Regions from separate parts of the Neomoorella thermoacetica genome, predicted to be linked through region 2. Evidence: riboswitches for the same ligand, from Rfam matches in the RefSeq annotation. Region 2 holds a riboswitch; each other region holds the start of a gene.

Region 1 (6,868 bases), 1.2 Mb from region 2:
GGTTGAGATCGCTGGCCTGGGCTTCCAAGCCCAGGCGCTGGGCTTCCAGGGGAATAGACCCACCGCCGCAAAAGGGGTCCAACACCGGCGGCGGATTACCCCCGGTAGACTTTAAAATCTCTTGCCGCGCCGTATCAAGCACTTTTTCGTTGTTGGAGTTCTCCCATTTCACCAGGTCTTCGATAATGCGAAACAAGCGCCGGCGCTCTTTAGCTTGATCTTCCTCAGTAGGAAACTCCTCCGGACGGCTCGAGGGCTCGTCCACCAGGGAAGCAAAAAGTACCGCCCGGCAGGTGGCTAAGGGTTTCCGCGACCACCATAAATGTAACGTTGAGGGATGGCCGTGACGGATAGACTTTTCCCGGGCGGACTCTTTATTAATGGCCTCCAGGGGCAGGGCCACTTCGATCAGCTTTCTTTTAATGTGATAGTGGCGCCCCTTTTAAGCAACTCCTCTTCCTGCAGGCGTTTCTCTAAACGTTCACGCCTCCGCTTTAATGACTGATAGATCGCCTCCGGTGACGAGGCCAGGCGCCGCTGCAGAATGGTCAGGGCAAAGCCGACGGTACCCTTGCGTCCCTCATTCTCCAGGGCATCGGAGCGGTTAAATTCTTCCCGGACGTAATCGGTAACTTCTTTATAGAGATAAGCCTCCATATCAGAAAGGGTATAATTTACTGTATAAGCTATCCGTTCCGGGAACAGGGGCCTGCCGTCAAACTTAAGTAACTCTTCTTTAACCATACGACGCATAAGGTCGGATGTGTCCACCGCATGGACCCCATCCCGGAACCTGCCTTCAAACCGGTCCCCATCAAGGAGAGCCATAAATAGCTGGAAATCCTCTTCTTTACCATTATGGGGCGTAGCCGTAAGCAGGAGGAAGTGGCGTGTAATCCGCGATAATAACTGCCCTAACCGGTATCGTTTGGTATATTTAACTTCACCACCAAAAAAGCTGGCGGACATCTTATGGGCTTCATCAACAACTATCAGGTCCCAGTCGCTTTGCTGGAGTTTAAACTGCAGGTCTTCATCACGGGCCAGCTTATCCAGGCGAGCGATGCAGAGGGGTAATTCCTTGAAAACATTCCCTGTCCGGGCAGCCTCAATCCGGTCGTTGGTCAGGATCTCAAAGGGCAAAGAGAACTTGCGCTCAAGCTCGTCCTGCCACTGTTCTACCAGGTTGCCAGGGCAGACGATCAGACAGCGGCATAAGTCGCCGCGGATGAGAAGTTCCTTTATAAATAAGCCGGTCATAATGCGGGGTAAGACCTAATTTAACCGATCAATTTAGACAAAAAAGACAGGGTATAAAAAGTAGGATTGGCCTTTCTTACAGAATGTGGTATCATATGGGTGAGGTGTTGTGGGTGTCGCCAGAAGTCAAGGAGGTTAATTTAGTAGAAGAACACCTTGAATTTTTAGGAACGTTGGATGCCATAGGGTCGGGGGCCCGTTACCCTAAAGACCTTGCTGCCGCACGAAAAACTTATTCCCGTAACGTTGCTCAAGATTATCTTGTTAAAACAAAGGAGATACTGGAATGGATAAAGAAAGACCAGATATTCAAGCAATTATAGAGCAGTTTGCTGATGCCCTAAAAAATCAAGGTATCCAGATCGACAAGATCATTCTGTTTGGCTCCCAGGCCAGAGGCGATGCTAGAGAAGATAGCGACATAGATTTATTGGTAGTATCATCCGATTTTGCTCAAATGCCCCTGTATCGCCGCTATGAAGTGCTGGGCAAAGCCCTGGCCAGGGTAATGCAGCCCATTGAACCCCTAGCCTGCACTCCCGAAGAAGTGCAGGTGGAAAAACTGAGCAAGGCCAGCTTCCTTTACGACGTCCTGGCCCGGCAAAAAACCGTAGAATACCGACTTTAAACAAATGCGGCAGGCGCGCTTTGGCGTTCCTGCCGTCATCTTATTGGCCCTCGCATCCCGGCAGTCGACGATAGCCAGAGAAACGGAGACCAGGGGTAGCCACGTCCTCCGGCCTTCCCGGTCCTGGCTATAGAAGTTGATAATCATTGGCCTCCCCGCTACAGCTAGTATGCAGTTAAACCTGGCCCATAGCTGAACCGAACCGGTGGGTACACTGGAGTTCATGGATATCGGTCAAGATCCGGTTTAAACGCGTTTCTTCGTTATATTCCAGGATTAAGGCCGGCGGCGAGGGCAACAGGGCCAGGGCTTCCCGGATAAGCCGCCAATTAATGCTTCCCATCCCTATGGGCAAATGCTCGTCAGCGTGCCCCCGGTTATCATGGAGGTGCAAAGCCACCAGTTTTTCTCCTAGCTGCCAGATCACCCGGGGTATGTCCCAGCCGTTCAGGAAGGCATGGCCAATATCCAGGAGGGCAAAGATTCCGTCGATCTCCCGGAAAAGATTAACGTATTCCTCGGAATCGAATAGCTGGGTAGGGCCCAGGCCGATGTTTTCTACTGCCAGCCTTATCCCGGCCTGCCGGGCGCTTGCCGCCAGTAAAGGCAGGATGTTTTTTACCCGCTGGCGGGTCCCGGCCGGATCATAAAGGGGACAGGTATAGGCATGGGTATGGATGACAACATGTTCGCACTCCAGTTCGGCAGCTACTCCAAAGAATCTTTTATAGATATCCAGGGTCAAATCCCGGATGGGCGGGTATTTTTCCGAGGCCAGGTTAAGGTCGTAAAAGGGGGCGTGGAGACTCCGGGGATTATTATACCCCCGCAGGAGGGTCCTGGTGAGGTTGAGGCCGTTTTCCGGGTCTCGCCACTGGGGTCCTTCGGCAAAGATCTCCAGGCCGGCACCGGAGGCCAGTAAAGTTTTGATATCCAGCGGCCGCGTCAGGGGCAATGTACTTACAAAGACACGGCCATTCCAGGAAGTCATGGGTAGATCCTCCCCCCGGGTACAGGTTAACTCTTACCTTCGATTTTACTACCGGTTTATAAATATACTGCTAAGGGCCGGTTAATTTCCTGTTAAACCTGCCGGAATTATTTCTCTTCCATGGGATCAGGCAGGAATTTTTTCATAAACCGCGAAGAATCATCAAAAACCCCTTTATTTTAAAGGAGCAGCTTATGTTAAGAGGTAAATTAAAGCTGATAATTGTTTTCCTGTTGGCCTGCCTGGCGGCAGGCGGCGGGTTCCTTGCCGCCAGGCTGTTCTTTTTTCCTCCTGTATCTGGCCAGGAAACGGGGTCCACGGATACCGGCGGGAGTCAGCCAGGGACCCTTAATATTTTACTTTTAGGCACCGACGCCCGCCCCGGCGAAAAGGTGGGTAATACAGACACCATCATCCTGGCCCACTTTGACGGGGAGAGGCTGGCCCTGTTGTCCATTCCCCGCGACACCAGGGTAAATATCCCCGGCCACGGGGTGGACAAGATCAATGCCGCTTATAGTATAGGCGGTCCCGATTTAACAACCAGCATCGTAGCAGACCTAACCGGTGTGCCCATATCCAAGTACGTCTTACTTCGCTGGGACGGTTTCATTAAAATAATCGATCTCCTGGGGGGGGTGACGGTGAATATCCCCAGGGATATGTACTACTATGACCCGGTTGACGGGCCCCAGTATAAAATCAACTTGAAGAAGGGTCTCCAGCACCTGGATGGCCACCAGGCCCTGGCCTTTGTCCGCTTCCGGAAGGAAGCCCTGGGTGACATTGACCGTACCGGCCAGCAGCAGGAGCTCATCAAAGCCCTGCTGGAAAAGGTCCGGCAGCCGGGTACGTTATTAAAAATGCCCCGGCTGCTGCCTGAGATCTATAAGAACGTCGAAACTAATATGGGCCTGGACGAAATGCTAACCATGGCCAGGGCAGGCTTGCACCTGAAAAATATGACTGTTGTTAGCCAGACCCTACCAGGGTATTTTCAAACTATAAATGGCATTAGCTACTGGGGAGTGGATCCTGCTCAGGCCCGGCAGGTAGCCCAGGCCCTGTTTGAATACGGGCAAACAACCAAGCAGGTTGTCCTGGACGCCCCGGCTTCCCAGACATCCAGCAACAGTAAGGGGACAACGTCTACCTTTAAGGCCGATACCAGGGGAACCTCTACCAGCAACCGTGTATCATCCCCACGCCCACCCGCTGTAAAGGATATCATCATAACAACCCCTACTCATGATAAAGGTTCAAACCGTACGCTGTCGTCTAATAACCCGCCCTCCCAAAAAGCAGGTACAGGTATAACTACCAACAATGGCAAGGAACCGCCTGCCAGTGGAACAAAAAACAGTAATACTGCGAACCCTGGTAGTACTTCCGGTTCAACGCCAGGCAATGGGCCGGGTAGTACAGATAAATCGGGTTAACGGAAAATAACTCCTGGCAAGTAAAAGGCCTGCCTCTAGCTAAAAGGCAGGCCTTTGGGCTCTTATTCCAGGTTCAATCTATCCCCAGGACCCGCCGGGCTTCGGCCAGGAGAGCCGGAAGGTCAGGCAGGGGACGGGGTTTCCCACGCCCTGCCGCCAGGGCGATCCGGTTGAGGGCCCGCCAGCGTTGCTGCATGCGGGCATGCAGGGAGGCAACATAATTCTCCAGGTCGTTATCTATCCAGTCCCGGAGGTAACTACTGGCGTACTCGCCGGAAGCGGCATCCTGAAGTTTGTAATAGGCGGCGTTGGTGCCCCGGGCACGGCCGCTGGTGGTATAGGGCAACCACCAGGGCCGGTAGGGTTCATCGCTGTTGTCGCTCTGGAGGAAACGAATCTGCCGGTTATCGCTGAGTACAGCCAGGGCCGGTTTTAACCAGAAGCGGGCACCGGCACTGACGTACAGGGAGCGACATTCTCCCAGGAGAAGCAATTGCCACTGGGTAGACCTGGCTTGCCTCAGAAAGGCCTGGCCCTTTGGCGAAGGCAGGCCCTCGAGCTGGAGGATGGCTGCCTCGCCGGGGGTGAGTTCGCCTTCCAGGGCCCGCCGCGCCGAACTAAAATCCATAGGTTCTACCAGATCCATAGTTGCCCCTTCCGGGGTTATCCCCTCGGGGGTTGCCCCACCGTCAGTCCTGACGACCGGAGAAGTCCTGGCAGCCCGTAGGCCCAGGGCAGGCAAGGCAGGTGCGGCTTCGAGGAGGGCTTCTTCCATAGGGTTTCCGGCCTCCGGCCCCTGCAAGACCAGGACAGCCTGGTGGACTTCCGGTTCCAGTTCCGGTCAGAGGACATCCTTCCGTTCCTTCCAGGTTGGGCCAAGCTTGGCGGTCACCCTTTCCAGCTGTGATTTAACAGTACCCTGCTGGATGCCGAGGACGGTAGCGATCTCCCAGCGTTTCAGACCGGCCCGGGCCAGGAGGGCTATCTGCAGTTCCAGGCGTGAGAGCGTCAGGCGAGCATCGATTCTTTCTTTGACCACTTTGCCCACTCCTCCGGAAAGGTTGGCTGGCGGCGTCTGATAGTACAGCGACGTCGTTGTATGCATTCGCTGCCGATCCTGGAAGATCCTTGTCAAAAATTTGCTGCAAATAACGGTCGAAGAAAAAAACCATCTACCCGGCAGGAAACATACTGGTAAAAGGAGAATAGTTATTTATAAAAACCCAATAGTTACCCCGGGGGTGCCCTTAGGGGCTGAGAAGTGCCGCAGCACTAACCCTTGGAACCTGATCTGGGTCATACCAGCGTAGGGAAGTGGGGACCGAAGTTGCCGGAGATCACCTGCTTGCCGCAGGTGATTTTTTATACCAGGATTTAAGGAGGATGAGGTCAATGACGCAACTGGAAGCAGCCCAGGTGGGCCAGGTGACGCGGGCGATGGAACAGGTGGCGGCCCGGGAGAAGGTGCGTGTAGAGGACCTAATGGCAGAGGTAGCCGCCGGCCGGGTGGTGATACCGGTCAATAAGAATCACCATAAACTCCAGCCATGCGGTATTGGCAGGGGGTTAAGGACCAAGGTTAACGCCAACCTGGGTACCTCCACGGACTACCCGGATATCGCCGCCGAGTTGGAGAAGCTCCAGGTGGCCCTGGACGCCGGGGCTGATGCCGTCATGGATCTAAGCACCGGCGGTGACATTAACGAATGCCGGCGCCAGGTCATTGCCCGCTCGCCGGCGACCGTCGGGACTGTGCCCATTTACCAGGCTACGGTGGAGGCCCAGGAGAAATACGGCGCTCTGGTAAAAATGACCGTTGACGACCTCTTCCGGGTTATCGAAATGCAGGCTGAAGACGGTGTTGATTTTATTACCGTTCACTGCGGTGTCACCATGGAGGTAGTTGAGCGCCTGCGCCGCGAGGGCCGCCTGGCGGATATCGTCAGTCGGGGCGGATCTTTCCTGACAGGCTGGATGCTCCATAATGAACAGGAGAATCCCCTCTACGCCCATTACGACCGCCTGCTGGAGATCGCCCGGCGCTATGATGTCACCTTAAGCCTGGGCGACGGCCTGCGGCCGGGTTGCCTGGCTGACGCCACCGACCGGGCCCAGATCCAGGAGTTGATTATCCTGGGAGAGCTGGTGGATCGCGCCCGGGAAGCCGGTGTCCAGGCCATGGTGGAAGGACCCGGACACGTACCCTTAAACCAGATCCAGGCTAATATCCTCCTGGAGAAACGCCTTTGCCACGAAGCGCCCTTCTACGTCCTGGGACCCCTGGTCACTGACGTCGCGCCGGGATACGATCACCTTACTGCCGCCATCGGCGGCGCCCTGGCGGCTGCTGCCGGGGCCGATTTTATCTGCTACGTTACCCCGGCCGAACATCTGGGCCTGCCCACCCTGGCCGATGTGCGGGAAGGAGTGATCGCCGCCCGCATTGCCGGCCATGCCGCCGACCTGGCCAAAGGCCTTCCCGGGGCCTGGGAATGGGACCGGGAGATGGCCCGCGCCCGCAAGGCCCTGGACTGGCAGCGCCAAATAGAG
Region 2 (6,868 bases):
GGTTCGGGCCAAGGCGCGACGACTGCAGTCGGAGACCGGTCTGGGCCTGGTGGTAGTCGACTACCTGCAGCTGATGCAGGCCCATCGCCGGGTGGACAGTCGCCAGCAGGAGATCGCCCTCATCTCCCGGGCCATGAAGGCCCTGGCCCGGGAATTGAACGTCCCGGTCATGGTCCTCTCCCAGTTGAACCGGGGTGTCGAGCAGCGCCAGGATAAACGCCCGGTCATGGCCGACCTCCTGGAAAGCGGCGCCATCGAGGCCGACGCCGATGTCATTATCTTCCTTTACCGGCCCCAATACTACGATCCCGACACCGATAAAAAGGGCATCGCCGAAGTCATCGTGGCCAAGCACCGCAACGGTCCCGTGGGAACGGTGGAAATGGCCTTTCTACCCGAGTATACCAAGTTTGTCGACCTGGCCCCCGAACCGGCCGGGTAAAGGCCAGGACCATGAATAGGACAGTCAACCTTATATGCCAAGATTATCTCCCTGCCTTTCATCCCCGCCCTTACGGGCGGGAATTTCCCGGCAGGGGAAGTTAAAGATAGGCTCGAGCCCGTGGCTTGGCTTTTAGCGAGGGGGTACTCCGATGGAAGCAATTATTGCCGGTACTTTGCTGCAACTCCTGCAGGGGGATATTGTCGATCAGGAGGTCGAGGCCGTAGTCAATGCCGCCAATACCGGCCTCTGGGGTGGCAGCGGCGTCGACGGCGCCATCCACCGTGCCGGGGGACCGGCCATTGCTGAAGAGTGCCGCCGTATCCGGGAGGAACAGGGTGGCTGCCCCGTCGGCCAGGCAGTCATCACCTCCGGAGGATTCCTCAAAGCGCGCTACGTCATCCATACCGTAGGTCCCATCTGGCGCGGTGGCCGGGAGGGAGAAGATGAGCTCCTGGCCAGCGCCTACCGCAGCAGCCTCCAGCTTGCCCGGGAGAAGGGTATCAAATCCCTGGCCTTCCCGTCCATCAGCACCGGCGCCTATCGCTTCCCCCTGGAACGGGCGGCCGGGATAGCCTTGACCACAGTTAAGGATTTTTTGACCGCCAATCCAGGTATCTTTAGCGAAGTACGTTTTGTCCTCTTTTCCCAGCCTGTTCTGGCAGTCTATGAAAAGACCCTGGCCGGGGTATTAGACGCCGGCCCGCAATAAAATAAGGCCTTTGAGGATGATTTTATATGCGTACCGGTACCGCCAGCCTGCCCCTCCACGGCGGCCATTGCCCGCCCTGGCTCTTCGAGCGCATGCAGCGCCTGGGGCCGGCCATCCTGGAGGTAATTGTGCAGGAATACGGCCCCCAGGAGGTTTTAAGACGCTTAAGCGATCCCCACTGGTTCCAGGCCTTCGGCTGTGTCCTGGGTTTTGACTGGCACTCCTCGGGCCTGACCACCACCCTTTGCGGCGCCCTCAAAGAAGGTTTGCGCGGCCGGGAAAAGGATCTGGGCTTGGTCATAGCCGGCGGCAAGGGCCGTACCTCCCGCCAGACGCCCCATGAGATCGAAACGGCGGTCGACAGATTGGCCCTGACTTCCCTCGAGCCTGAAGATCTGGTTTATGCCAGCCGCATGGCGGCCAAGGTCGATAACACCGCCCTCCAGGACGGCTACCAGCTCTACCACCACGTCTTTATCTTCACCTTTGACGGCCAGTGGGCCGTCGTCCAGCAGGGGATGAATGAAACCAGCCGCCTGGCCCGGCGCTACCACTGGCTGGGGGAAGGGATGCAGGACTTCGCCTGCGAGCCCCACGCCGCCGTCTGCTGTGACGCCAGGGAAACGGCCCTGAACATGGTAGCCAGGGAAAGCGAGGCTTCCCGCCAGGTGGTAACCGAACTGGTACGCCAGCAACCGGCGAAGGTGGTAGCCGAGTTTAGCCGCATCCTGGAAAAGGACCTCCCCAACCTGGCCCTGCCCTGGCGCCACGACGTGCCCCGGGCGGGTTACCTGAATAAAGCCCTGTTAAAGGTTTACGACGTCCAGCCCCGGGACTTCGCCGGTGTCCTGGGGATCGAAGGAGTGGGTCCCAAGACCATCCGCGCCCTGGCCATGGTGGCCGAAGTGGCCTATGGCGCGCCGGCCAGCTTCCGGGACCCCGTTCGCTACAGTTTTAGCCACGGCGGCAAGGACGGCCATCCCTACCCCGTCGACCGCCAGGTATACGACCGCACCATTAACGTCCTGGAACAGGCCCTGGCGGCCGCTAAAATCGGTCGGACCGATAAAATACAGGCTTTAAAAAGGCTGAGCAGATTGGCTAATGGAAGTTAAAAAAACGCCACGCAGCATGAACTGCGTGGCGTTTTTTTAACTTAGCCCAGGATTTCCTTAAGGTCCTGTTCCGGCGTAGTGATGGGCTTCAGGTTATATTTTTCCTGCAGGACCTTCAGGACGCCAGGCATCAGGAAGGCCGGCAGGCTCGGGCCGATGCGGATGTTGCGGACGCCTAGGTGGAGGAGGGTCAACAGGATGGCCACAGCTTTCTGCTCGAACCAGGACAGGACCAGGCTCAGGGGCAGCTCGTTGACGCTGCATTTAAAGGCGTCGGCCAGGGCCAGGGCCACCTGAAGGGCCGAGTAGGCGTTATTGCACTGGCCCATATCCAGGAGCCGCGGGATGCCGTCGATGTCGCCCAGGTCGAGGTGGTTGAAGCGGTACTTGCCGCAGCCCAGAGTCAGGACGACGCAGTCCTTTGGCACCTTCTCCACAAATTCGGTGTAGTAGTTGCGGCCCGGCTTGGCGCCGTCGCAGCCGCCTACCAGGAAGAAGTGGCGGATCTTGCCGGCCTTCACGGCATCAATGATCTGTCCGGCCAATTTTAAGACGGCCTGGTGATGGAAACCGGTGGTTAGCTCGCCGCCGGCTTTCTCTTCCAGGGGCGGCAGGGATTTCGCCTTTTCAATTACCGGGGTAAAGTCGCGATTTTTAATATGGGTTACCCCCGGCAGGCCGGCGATGCCGCAGGTGAACATGCGTTCCCGGTAAGATTCCTTAGGAATTAACACGCAGTTGGTGGTTCCCAGGATAGCGCCGGGGAAGTCCTCAAATTCCTTCTTCTGGTTCTGCCAGGCGGAGCCGTAGTTGCCCACCAGGTGGGGGAACTTCTTCAGTTCCGGGTAGGCGTGGGCCGGGAGCATCTCGCCGTGGGTATAGACGTTGATGCCGGTACCCTCGGTCTGCCGCAGGAGTTCATAGAGATCCAGCAGGTCGTGGCCGGTGACCAGGATGCCGGGGCCGGCCTTGGTACCGGTGGAGACCTTCGTCGGTTCCGGGGCGCCGAAACGCTCCACATGGGCCCTGTCCAGCAGCTCCATAACCCTGAGATTCATGGCCCCTACCTTTAAAGCCGTTTCAATATGACGATTAAGATCAAAATCAACGTTGGTCAGGGTGGTAAACAAAGCCTCGTGCATAAAGGCGTCTACCTCAGGGTCCCGGGCACCGAGTTCGCCGGCGTGGTAGGCGTAGGCAGCAATACCCTTCAGGCCGATGATGATGGTGTCCTGCAGGCTGGCGATATCCTCGTTCTTGCCGCAGACACCTACCCTGGTGCAACCGCTACCACCGGCGGTCTGCTCGCACTGGTAACAAAACATCTTTCCTCTCCCCCTTGGTCAAAGGATTTCTTTTACGGCTCCCATCATACACGGAAACAGGGGGGCAAACTGTGACCTGGGTCACAACAAACGGAGATTTTTGTCAAAGGGCGGTTTCCACGGCCGAGGCCATATTTTCAATATTTATTTCCCCTGGTGCGACCTGTTTACTCCCCCTTGCCAGGCCGGTTGCCGGTAAAAGAGCATGGTGAAATAATAAAGGCCGCCGGTGACCACCAGGCTGGGGACAGACGCGCCCAGGGGGAACCCGCTCCTGGTGAGCCACAGGTAAAGCCCGAAGCCCAGGACCCAGGTAATAACGGCCATCAGGTTGATGCCCCCGGTATACCAGTAGGCGCCAGGACCAAAGAGATCCCCGGTCTCCAGGCGGCAGCGGCGGTAGATAAAGTAGTCGGTGAGGACGATGCCGAAGAGGGGGCAGAAGGCGCCGCCGATGAGGAGCAGGAAGTTTTCATAAGCCTCCATGGGGAAGAGGAGGGCTATCAGGGTTCCGGCGAGGCCGGCGGCGATGGTCGTATGTCTTTCATCCCAGCCGCTGAAGAGGTCCAGGCTGGAAATGGCCGCCGAGTAGACATCCATAAAGGTCGTCGTTACAGTAGAAAAGAAGATGATATAGAGGGCCGGGAGCCCCAGACCCAACCCCAGCATCATGGGTATGGGGTCGGCGCTGCCGGTTAACAGGGTGGCCCCCAGGCCCAGGATGTACATCCAGCTGCTGGCCAGGAAGTATCCCAGCCAGCTACCGGCAAAGCTGCTGCCGTTATCCCGGGCAAAACGGCTGTAATCGGCGGCAAGGGGCAGCCAGGAGAGGGGCATGGCAATTACCAGATCCGTAGCCAGGCCGAAACCCAGGGTGCCGTCGCCGGTTGTCGCCAGGAGCCGTCTTAAACCCTGCCCCTGGAAGACGACATAAGTCATGTACAGGCACAGGAGGATCAGCAGGCTGGTTACCAGTTTTTGCAGCTTGGGCCAGGAATGGCGGCCGGCCCAGGCCCAGGCAGTGGTGGCCAGGCCGATGACGATGGTCCAGAGCTGCAGGTGGGAAGAACCCAGGTAATGCTGGCCCAGACTGTCGGCGGCCCGGGCGGCGACGATGAGCATGATGGCCGTCCAGCCGATAAGCTGGAGGATGTTGAGTAACGCTCCCAGGTAAGAGCCGCGGATTCCAAAGGCCGGACGGGTGGAGACCATGGCTGGTATACCATAGTTGCTGCCAATAAGGCCCCCGGCGGCAAAAAGACTATTGCCGATCAGGTGCCCCACCAGGATGGCCAGGACACCTGCGCCGAATCCCAGGGGGGCCAGGAAACCGCCGGCCATTACCTCGGCCAGGGAGATGCCGGCCCCGGCCCATAGCAAGAAAAAGTCCAGGCCGCTCATGGTCCTTTCACCTGGGGGGATGGGGGTGATGTTATTCACGATGATCACTCCTTAAAAAAATTGGTAGCAGGGGCTGCACGCCTCGTCTTTCTACAGGCAAAAAAATTACCGGCGTAGAGCCGGCTGCTGGACGGGTCACCTCCGGGATGGGGGTGGTGCCAGCGACCGTTCCCTACGGTGGCATTACCCACATCAGGTTCCGGGGTTTGGGGCTTACCCCATCTCAGCTTAAATTAAAGCTCCCCCACGGTCGCTCCTAAATTTTATAACTATTTTAACACCTGTAATTCTCCCGAGTCAAGGCCGCCGTTAGCAGGATATGCCGGTTCAATGTCGAAAAAAATTATACATATTTCCTTTTATTACGGACCCTTTAGACCATGCAGGGTCGCAACATAATGGGGATATGCTACTGGCAGAGGGCCGCGGCAACCTGTAGAGCGGAGATGATAAAATGCCCCTCGACGAAGGCAACTGTGAGCTGGCATACCTGGGTCTGGGTTCCAACCTGGGAAACCGGGAAGAAAATCTAAAGCAGGCCGTTGCTCTCCTCGATGCCATTGTTGGCATCGAGGTTGAACGGCTCTCATCCTGGTATGAAACAGCTCCAGTGGGTAAGATTGACCAGGGATGGTTTTTAAACGGTGTTGCCCGGATCAAGACCACCATGCCAGCTCGGGAACTGCTGCGGGCCGTCATGGCGGTGGAACAACGCCTGGGACGGGTGCGGCGGGAACGCTGGGGACCGCGGACCATCGATATTGATATCCTGCTCTATGATGATATCAAGGTGACCGAACCGGACCTGGAGATACCCCATCCCCGAATGCTGGAACGGGCCTTTGTCTTGATACCCCTGGCGGAAATAGCTCCCGACCTTCTCCTGCCAGACGGCCGGCGGGCGGCGGATGCCGCCCGGGAGGGCTTCCCCGGCCAGGAAGTATTGCCGTATAAGGGTACCAGGTGCTAAAATAAAGGCGGGCGCTACCACCTGTGGAGCGCACCGGAGGCTACTTTAAATTTAATTACATCCAGGCCGCTTGGATCTCCAGGGACCGAGACGGGTGCAAGGGAATAATAGCTTCCGGCAGCCTGTCGGGAGCTTTTTTGTTTAGCTAGGAGGGGTGATGATGCGCGTCGGTATCATCGGGGCCGGAGCCGTCGGTACGGGAATGGGCCTGCTGTTGAGCCGGCGTGGTTACACCATCGCCGGCGTGTCCAGCCGGACCATGGCTTCAGCTGAACGGGCGGCAGCCAGGTTAAACTGCCCTGCCTTTGCCGACCCGGAAACCGTGGCCCGGCGATCCGAGATAGTTTTCATTACCACCACAGATCGGGCCATCGGCCCGGTGGCCACAGCCATCGCCGGCCGGGGCGGCTTTTGCCCCGGGCAGACGGTAATCCACATGAGCGGTTCCCTGACCTCGGCCGTCCTGGACCCGGCCCGGCAGGCCGGCGCCCTGGCTCTGGCCCTCCATCCCCTCCAGTCCTGTGCCGACGCCGATATGGCCGTAGCCAACCTGCCTGGTTCCGTCTTCAGCCTGGAGGGCGACCGGGAGGCCCTGCCCCTGGGTGAGCGCCTGGTTAACGACCTGGAGGGCGAGTATTTTATCATCAGCCCGGAGGCCAAGCCCCTTTACCATGCCGCTGCCTGCGTGGCCTCCAATTACCTGGTCAGCATAGTAGATTTAAGCTACCGGTTGATGCAAGCCGCCGGCATGGCGCCGGATATGGTTGCCAGGGCCCTGGCGCCACTAATTGAGGGCACCTGGGGCAATATTAAAGAAAAAGGCGTTCCCCGGGCCCTTACCGGGCCTATCACCCGGGGCGATGTAGCCACCATAGCCAGTCACCTGCAGGCTATGGCAGCCCG
Region 3 (6,868 bases), 1.1 Mb from region 2:
AATCGGTTACCTCGAGGTGCTCCTTTGCCAGGGCCTTCCTGACGTCGTCAGGGGTCCTACTCTGGAAAAAGCCTTCGAAATCAAACCCCTCATACTGCTTGTAGACGTCGTAAAAACCCATCACTCCTGCCTCCCTAAACCAAAAATCCCGTCAATGGCGACGAAGCCTCGGCATACTCCCTGGTAGGAGCAAGTCCTGCCAGGTAGGCCATCCTGCCGGCCTCTACCGCCATACTGAAGGCCCGGGCCATGGCGACGGGGTCCCTGGCGGTGGCAATAGCCGTATTTACCAGCACCGCCGCTGCGCCCATCTCCATAGCCTCCATCGCCTCGGATGGTTTGCCTATGCCGGCGTCTACTATAATCGGCAGGTCGATCTCTTCTATTAAAATCCGGATCATCTCCCTGGTCTTGAGGCCCCGGTTGGAACCTATGGGAGCTCCCAGGGGCATTATGGCCGCCGCGCCGGCTTCCTTTAAGCGTTTGGCTACCATCAAATCGGGGTTCATGTAGGGAAGCACCACAAAGCCTTCCTTGGCGAGGATCTCGGTGGCTTTCACGGTCTCATAGTTGTCCGGCAGAAGGTAGCGCTGATCGGTCACCACTTCTATCTTGACCCAGTTGCCGCAGCCGGCGGCCCTGGCGATCCTGGCTATTTTTACCGCTTCCTCGGCGGTCCTGGCGCCGGAGGTGTTGGGCATCAAGACGCAGCCTGCGGGGATGAATTTGAGCTCGCTTTCCTGGGGATTGTCGAGGTCTACCCTCCTTAAGGCCACGGTGACCACCTGGGCGCCTGATTGACTCACGGCCTGTCCCATTATCTCGTGGCTGGCAAATTTGCCGGTGCCGATAAACAGCCTGCTTGTTAAGGCCTTATCGCCGATAATCAATTCATCCGCCAATTTTATCCTCCTCCAACGATTCTAATTACTTCCACCTGGTCCTGTTCTTTGATCACAAAATCAGGCCATAGCTCCCTCTTTACCACCTCGGAGTTTACGACTACTATGACGGCCCCGGGAGTTATTTTTTTAGAGTTTAGCAATTGCTCTATAGTTACGCTGGTGGGCACGTCTTCCTCCCTTCCGTTTAAAAGGACTTTCATGCACTATCCCCCTTTCTTAACAAAAATCGGAGCTCCCATCTGCCGAACTCGGTGGAAGCTCCGAATTAGTTCGCACCCAATCATCATTACTTCCCTACGGTGGCATTACCCACATCAGGTTCAAAGGGTTAGGCGTTTAGCCCTCTCAGCCTTGCGGCACCCCTGCTTATGTTTAATTTTACTATAATATTACTACCTGATTCCTGTTTTGTAAAGGTATACCCCCTGAAATATAATTGTATTTTGAAAATGCCAGTTAGTTTTTTACTCACCCCGTAGAGGGATAAAGCATAAAAATAGGAGAGCCACTAAAACTACGGGGGACTGGTCCGTTTTGGAAAGGGAGATAGCGATTTTCACCCCCAACCTGTTAGACTGGGAGGGGAAGAAACCGGTAATCGGCGGCCTGGAAAGGTATATCCGCGCCCTGGCCGAACTCCTGACAGATATGGGCTATGCGGTATCCTTTCACCAGAACGCACACCGGGATTTCCAGATTACTTACCTGGGGTGGCCGGTATACGGCTACCAGGCCGATCCCCAGCATTTAAATGTAACCATAGAGCGTATAGAGAAAAGCGTCCCCGGGAGGGTTTTATATTCCTCCATCCTGCAGCAGGTCTATTACCGCCCCGGCTCTATCTGCATCTCCCACGGCGTCTGGTGGGAACTGCCGGGATCCAGCCCTGCTCTGGCCCGGGCTGCCTATGAAAACCACGTAGCCGCCGCCCTTTTCCAGGCCAGCTTGATAATATCCTGCGACTATAATTTCCTGAATGTCGCCCGGGCCATCTATCCCGACCTGGCCGGCCGCAAGATCCAGGTGATCCCTAACTTTGTCGACCTGGAGCGTTTTTACCCTCGGGAGGGTAGCAGCAGGAAAGGGATACGCGTCCTTTACCCGCGCCGTCTGTCCCGCGAAAGGGGTTTTGACCTTTTGCAGGCAGTTATCCCGTCTTTACTGGCTGCCTACCCCGAGCTGGAGTTCCAGTTCGCCATCGACACCAATACCCCCCGCTACCTGGAGGCTTTCCACGCCTGGCGGCAGGGGGAAGCCCACAACGAGCGCCTTCTTTACTGTCATCCCGATTTTGATGCCATGCCCGGCGTTTACGCTGATGCGGACATAGTTGTCATTCCGACTATTTATTCCGAGGGCACCAGCTTCTCCTGCCTGGAGGCCATGGCCATGGGCAAAGCCATCATTGCCACCAATGTCGGCGGCCTGACCAACCTTATTATCGATAATTATAACGGCCTGCTTATCCATCCCACCGCGGAATACCTGGCCCAGGCCCTCCGCTTTTTAATCGAACACCCGCGGGAACGTGCCCGCCTGGGCAAAAACGCCGCGGCCACCGCTCGGGTCTTTGACCGGAAGCTCTGGGAAGCCCGCTGGCGCCAGTTTATCAACAAGGTCTATCCCTTGGGGTAGGGGCGCTCCTGGAGCCTCTGCCCGGCCGTGAATCTACAAAGAGAGGGGGCCGGAGTTATGCCCAAACTCACTGCCATGATGATCGTCCGCAATGAAGCGGACCGTTATTTAGAGCGCTGCCTGAAGTCTTTATCCGCTTATGCTGACGAAATCGTCATCCTGGACGATGCCTCTACCGACGCCACCCCGGAGCTATGCGCGAGTTTCCCGTCGGTGAAGCTCTACCGCCGGGAAACCTCCCTTTTTCTAATCGATGAATCCCGGCTGCGTCAGGAGCTCTGGGATTATACCGCCGCTACCAACCCGGAGTGGATCCTCGCCCTGGATGCCGACGAGTTGCTGGAAGACCGGGCGGCCCGCGAACTACCCTATCTATTGCAACAGGACCTTTTTCCCGCCGTCGGCTTTCGCCTGTTTGACTGCTGGGGTGGAGAAGAGTATTACCGGGTGGACGGCCTATGGAGCCCCTGGCTGCGGGGCTTCTCTATCTATCTGGTTAAATACCAGCCCCACTTACCGGCGGCCTGGCCGGAGCAGGCCTTTCACTGTGGCCGCCTGCCCCTGGCCTACCGCCGCCTGCCCTACCTGGAGAGCGATTTGCGCATCAAACACCTGGGGTGGGCCAACCCGGCGGAGATCCGGTGGAAATATAAGCGCGCCGTCGGCCGGGACCCCACCTTTAAGTATCAACCCCGGGAACACTACGAAAGCATCCTCTGGCCCCCTGAAAAAATTCAGCTCGAAAAATGGCGGTAGCAGGTTACCATTACCTGCCATACAGCATAACTTAGTACCATCCCAGGTAATAAAAGGAGTGATGCTTCTATGCCCCTCACCGCCAGCGCCACTGTTTCCGGCAGCACTGCGGGAACTGCCGACGTCGCGTTGACCCTCAGCCCGGCTACGGCCCTCTTTTCCCCGGCCAACCTGGTGCCGGGCCAGGTTGTAGGCTCGCCCCAGCTGGAGGTTGCCAACACCGGTACCGTAGATGAATACTACTTCATTTTTGCCGATTGGCAGGGGGTAAGCCCTACCACGGCCACGGAGGCCCAGGTTCTGGCCGACCGCCTGAACATTTATATTGAGGCGAGTCCTTCTACCGTCCTCTATAACGGCAACATCTCCGGCCTTTATAATCAACCGGCCAGCGGCCGCCTCTTAATCTCGCCCCAGGCTGATCTGTTAACCTTTGTCGTCAGCCTGCCGGATACCGCCGGCAATATTGTCCAGAACCTGGATTTGAGCGTCGATCTGGTCTTTACTGCCCAGGCTTCGCCCCTGGCGTAGGAGTAAAGCCCGGTCTCCGGCCGGGCTTTACCCTGATAATTTATTTCCGCGCGTGCCGGCTGAGTCCAGAACGGCCTTATGAGTCGCGGGGGTGACCTCGACAATCTATTTTCCGGGTGCCGTTAACCCTCATGCCTCATGAATAGAATACTTGACTTTGGTTGAGCAGTACATTATGTGAGGTTTTCAAGTCGGGATACAAAGGTCTGGCGATAAATAGAATCAGGCCGAGAAAGGTGGGCGGGGAATAAATGAGCGCTAAAAAGGTGGCCCTGTTGACGACCAATTTCTTTCACCCATCCAGTGAGAGAATTATCATGGGCGGTGCCGAGCGTTACCAGGTCGACCTCTGCCGCCTGTTAAAGGAACTTGGCTATTATGTCGAGGTCTGGCAGATCGGTAGCGGCTGGACGCGGGAGTTTGATGGGGTGCGTATTCGCAGCATCCCCGTGACCAAAAGCGAGTATAATACCTTTCCCGACCTGGCTACCGCTTTTTACGAAAACTCCATGGCCTTTGATTATGCCCTTTACTTTATCCTCACCCTGGCCTATCCGATAGCCCGGGAGAAAAGCATTGCCATCAGCCACGGGGTTTTCTGGGATTGGCCGGGGTTTGACCTCATGGCCGGGAAGCCGGAGGACCGCCAGGAATGGCTACGACGCCTGAGTATTGCCCTGGCCGGACCGCAGAAACTGGTATCCGTCGATACCAATACCATTAACTATTTCAACGCTACCCTGGCCGGCTTTTATCATAAATGGGAGTACATCCCCAACTATGTTGATACTGACCTCTTTAGCCCGCCGGCAGAAGAGCCAGCTGGCGACGATACCGTCCGTGTTCTTTTTCCCCGCCGCCTGGTCCCGGTACGGGGCATCAACGAAACCATGAGGGCGGCGGAAAAACTGACCTCCCGCTACCCCTGGATTGAGTTTCACTTCTGCGGCCGCGGTCATGATGATAACGCCGAGAGGCTCATGAACCAATGGGCCGGTAACCGGGAGCGCTGTTTCTATTACTGGAAGCCCCTGGAGATGATGCCAGAGATCTACCGGCAGGCCGATATTGTCCTGATTCCCTCCCGCTCAACAGAAGGTACCAGCCTGGCCGCCCTGGAGGCCATGGCCTGCGGGAAGCCGGTAATTGCCGGCCTGGCGGGCGGTTTGAGCGACATTATCCTGCACGGCTACAACGGTTATCTTATTAAGCCGACAGTAGAAAACCTGGTGGCGGCCATTGAGGAATTGGCCCGGGATGAAGGTAAGAGGAAGCTCATGGGCCGGCGGGCTCGGGAAGTGGCCTTAACCTTTAACCGGAAAATATGGGCTGAGCGCTGGGCCAGGGTTCTGGAGGAGGTATTTCGCTAAGCCCTCGCGCTTTTTACCGAGCAAGCAGGTGGTGGAAGATGCCATTTACGGCACCCAGTGTGGCCAATAAGGGCAACCTGTTCCGGATTGGTCCCCGGATCGATATCCTGGTGGTGGTGCAGGAGCTGGTGACCTTCAATATCCTCCAGGATACCCTGATGCTGATCCCAGCCGTTGGCCTCCAGCAGGCCAGCTCCGGAGCGGGTCCCCTACCAGCCCGGCCCGGCCAGTTATCTGCTTCTCCCGTACCGGAACGGCAAGAGGGTGGCCAGGAAACGTTACCCTACCAGGTGGAGTTGATTGCCGCTAAAAGGGTACTGGATTCGACCTGGCGGTCCGACGACAACCTCCTCGTCCGGCCTTATATACCCCCCGGCCCCGCTGCCGGCGTGCCGGTAAAAATCCTTGCCTGCAGAATAAAAAACCTTGTACCCCAGGGGCGATTGAGCCCTATATCCCCGGACAGCCAGGCCCTGGCCGTGGCTTACTACACTTATGAAGTCGAGGTGATTTTTGCCGATGGCACCGACCGGACAGGCGCGGTTACCCTAGAGTCCGGACCCCGCCGCCAGCGGGCCGTCGTCTACCCTGGGTCCGGTTACCTGGAGGTGGACGTCACGGTCAAGTGCCTGGGCGCGGGGATTACCTCCCCGGTCATTCCCACGCCCGGGACGCCGTCACGGCATAAGCCGGTGCGGTTTTGGCTGGGCGCCCGGCCTTTTTCGCGGCAACGTGCTTAGCCCGGTAAGGGTGACAGGTATCAGGCAAAAACAGGGTAGGCGCCGCAGGCCTCTGCGCCTATCCCCGCCGCCCGGTGCGCTGCTGCCAGGCGGCTTTCATTTGCCCTTCCCGGCCGTAGTCGCTGGGGTGGTAGAAGACCTTGCCCCGGAGGTTGTCCGGGAGGTACTGCTGCTCTACCCAGCCCCCCGGGTAGTCGTGGGGGTATTTATAACCACGGCCGTGTCCCAGGGTGGCCGCGCCCCGGTAATTGGCGTCCCGCAGGTGGACGGGCACCGGGCCGGCCGTTTCCTTTTCCACCGCCGCCAGGGCGGCGTCGATGGCTTTTATCACCGAATTGCTTTTGGGAGCCAGGGCGATGTAGAGGGTGGCTTCGGCCAGGATGATCCGTCCCTCCGGCAGGCCCACCCGTTCCACGGCCTGGGCGGCGGAACTGGCCACCACCAGGGCCTGGGGATCGGCCAGGCCGACATCCTCGGCAGCATGGATCATCAGCCGGCGGGCCAGGAAGGCGGGGTCTTCGCCGGCGTAGATCATCCGTGCCAGCCAGTAGAGGGCGGCGTCGGGATCGGAACCGCGCATGCTCTTTATCCAGGCCGAGACGCAGTCGTAGTGCTGGTCCCCGTCGCGGTCGTAGAGAACGGCCCGTTGCTGGATGGCTTCTTCGGCCACCTCCAGGGTCAGGTGGCGCCGGCCGGATGTATCCGGGGCCGTGGTGAGGACGGCAAATTCCAGGGCGTTTAAAGCCACCCGGGCGTCGCCATTGGCCACCCGGGCCAGGTGCTCCAGGGCCTCCGGGTCGGCCTGGACGTTGAATTTACCCAAACCCCGTTCCGCGTCCGCCAGGGCCCGCCGGAGGAGGGTGAGGATGGCTGCATCTGATAAAGCCTCCAGGCGAAAGATGCGGGAGCGGGAACGGATGGCGGCGTTGAC

The links. Region 2 has a riboswitch for thiamine pyrophosphate ahead of cytX (putative hydroxymethylpyrimidine transporter CytX). Riboswitches for the same ligand answer to the same signal wherever they lie in the genome.
Region 1: it holds a riboswitch for thiamine pyrophosphate, as region 2 does, so the genes downstream of both, thiC (phosphomethylpyrimidine synthase ThiC) here and cytX (putative hydroxymethylpyrimidine transporter CytX) in region 2, are expected to answer to the same signal.
Region 3: it holds a riboswitch for thiamine pyrophosphate, as region 2 does, so the genes downstream of both, thiS (sulfur carrier protein ThiS) here and cytX (putative hydroxymethylpyrimidine transporter CytX) in region 2, are expected to answer to the same signal.

Annotation. Positions count from the first base shown of each region.
Region 1 is NZ_CP012369.1:1,337,938-1,344,805, forward strand. It holds partial or broken gene MOTHE_RS06705 (DUF1156 domain-containing protein) at 1-424, opposite strand, end outside; partial or broken gene MOTHE_RS06710 (DEAD/DEAH box helicase) at 418-1,263, opposite strand; gene MOTHE_RS13110 (HEPN domain-containing protein) at 1,344-1,583, shown strand; gene MOTHE_RS06715 (nucleotidyltransferase domain-containing protein) at 1,547-1,888, shown strand; gene MOTHE_RS06720 (sugar phosphate isomerase/epimerase family protein) at 2,064-2,879, opposite strand; gene MOTHE_RS06725 (LCP family protein) at 3,074-4,318, shown strand; gene MOTHE_RS13460 (hypothetical protein) at 4,392-5,093, opposite strand; gene MOTHE_RS13465 (LuxR C-terminal-related transcriptional regulator) at 5,160-5,453, opposite strand; TPP riboswitch at 5,546-5,648, shown strand; gene thiC (phosphomethylpyrimidine synthase ThiC) at 5,711-6,868, shown strand, end outside.
Region 2 is NZ_CP012369.1:129,351-136,218, forward strand. It holds gene dnaB (replicative DNA helicase) at 1-442, shown strand, start outside; gene MOTHE_RS00705 (O-acetyl-ADP-ribose deacetylase) at 594-1,154, shown strand; gene MOTHE_RS00710 (DUF763 domain-containing protein) at 1,181-2,269, shown strand; gene hcp (hydroxylamine reductase) at 2,311-3,594, opposite strand; gene cytX (putative hydroxymethylpyrimidine transporter CytX) at 3,739-5,034, opposite strand; TPP riboswitch at 5,148-5,251, opposite strand; gene folK (2-amino-4-hydroxy-6-hydroxymethyldihydropteridine diphosphokinase) at 5,450-5,965, shown strand; gene MOTHE_RS00730 (Rossmann-like and DUF2520 domain-containing protein) at 6,123-6,868, shown strand, end outside.
Region 3 is NZ_CP012369.1:1,585,452-1,592,319, reverse strand. It holds gene thiH (2-iminoacetate synthase ThiH) at 1-121, opposite strand, end outside; gene MOTHE_RS08065 (thiazole synthase) at 135-902, opposite strand; gene thiS (sulfur carrier protein ThiS) at 905-1,105, opposite strand; TPP riboswitch at 1,180-1,279, opposite strand; gene MOTHE_RS08055 (glycosyltransferase family 4 protein) at 1,440-2,540, shown strand; gene MOTHE_RS08050 (glycosyltransferase) at 2,598-3,296, shown strand; gene MOTHE_RS08045 (hypothetical protein) at 3,366-3,827, shown strand; gene MOTHE_RS08040 (glycosyltransferase family 4 protein) at 4,079-5,197, shown strand; gene MOTHE_RS08035 (hypothetical protein) at 5,236-5,937, shown strand; gene MOTHE_RS08030 (AAA family ATPase) at 5,996-6,868, opposite strand, start outside.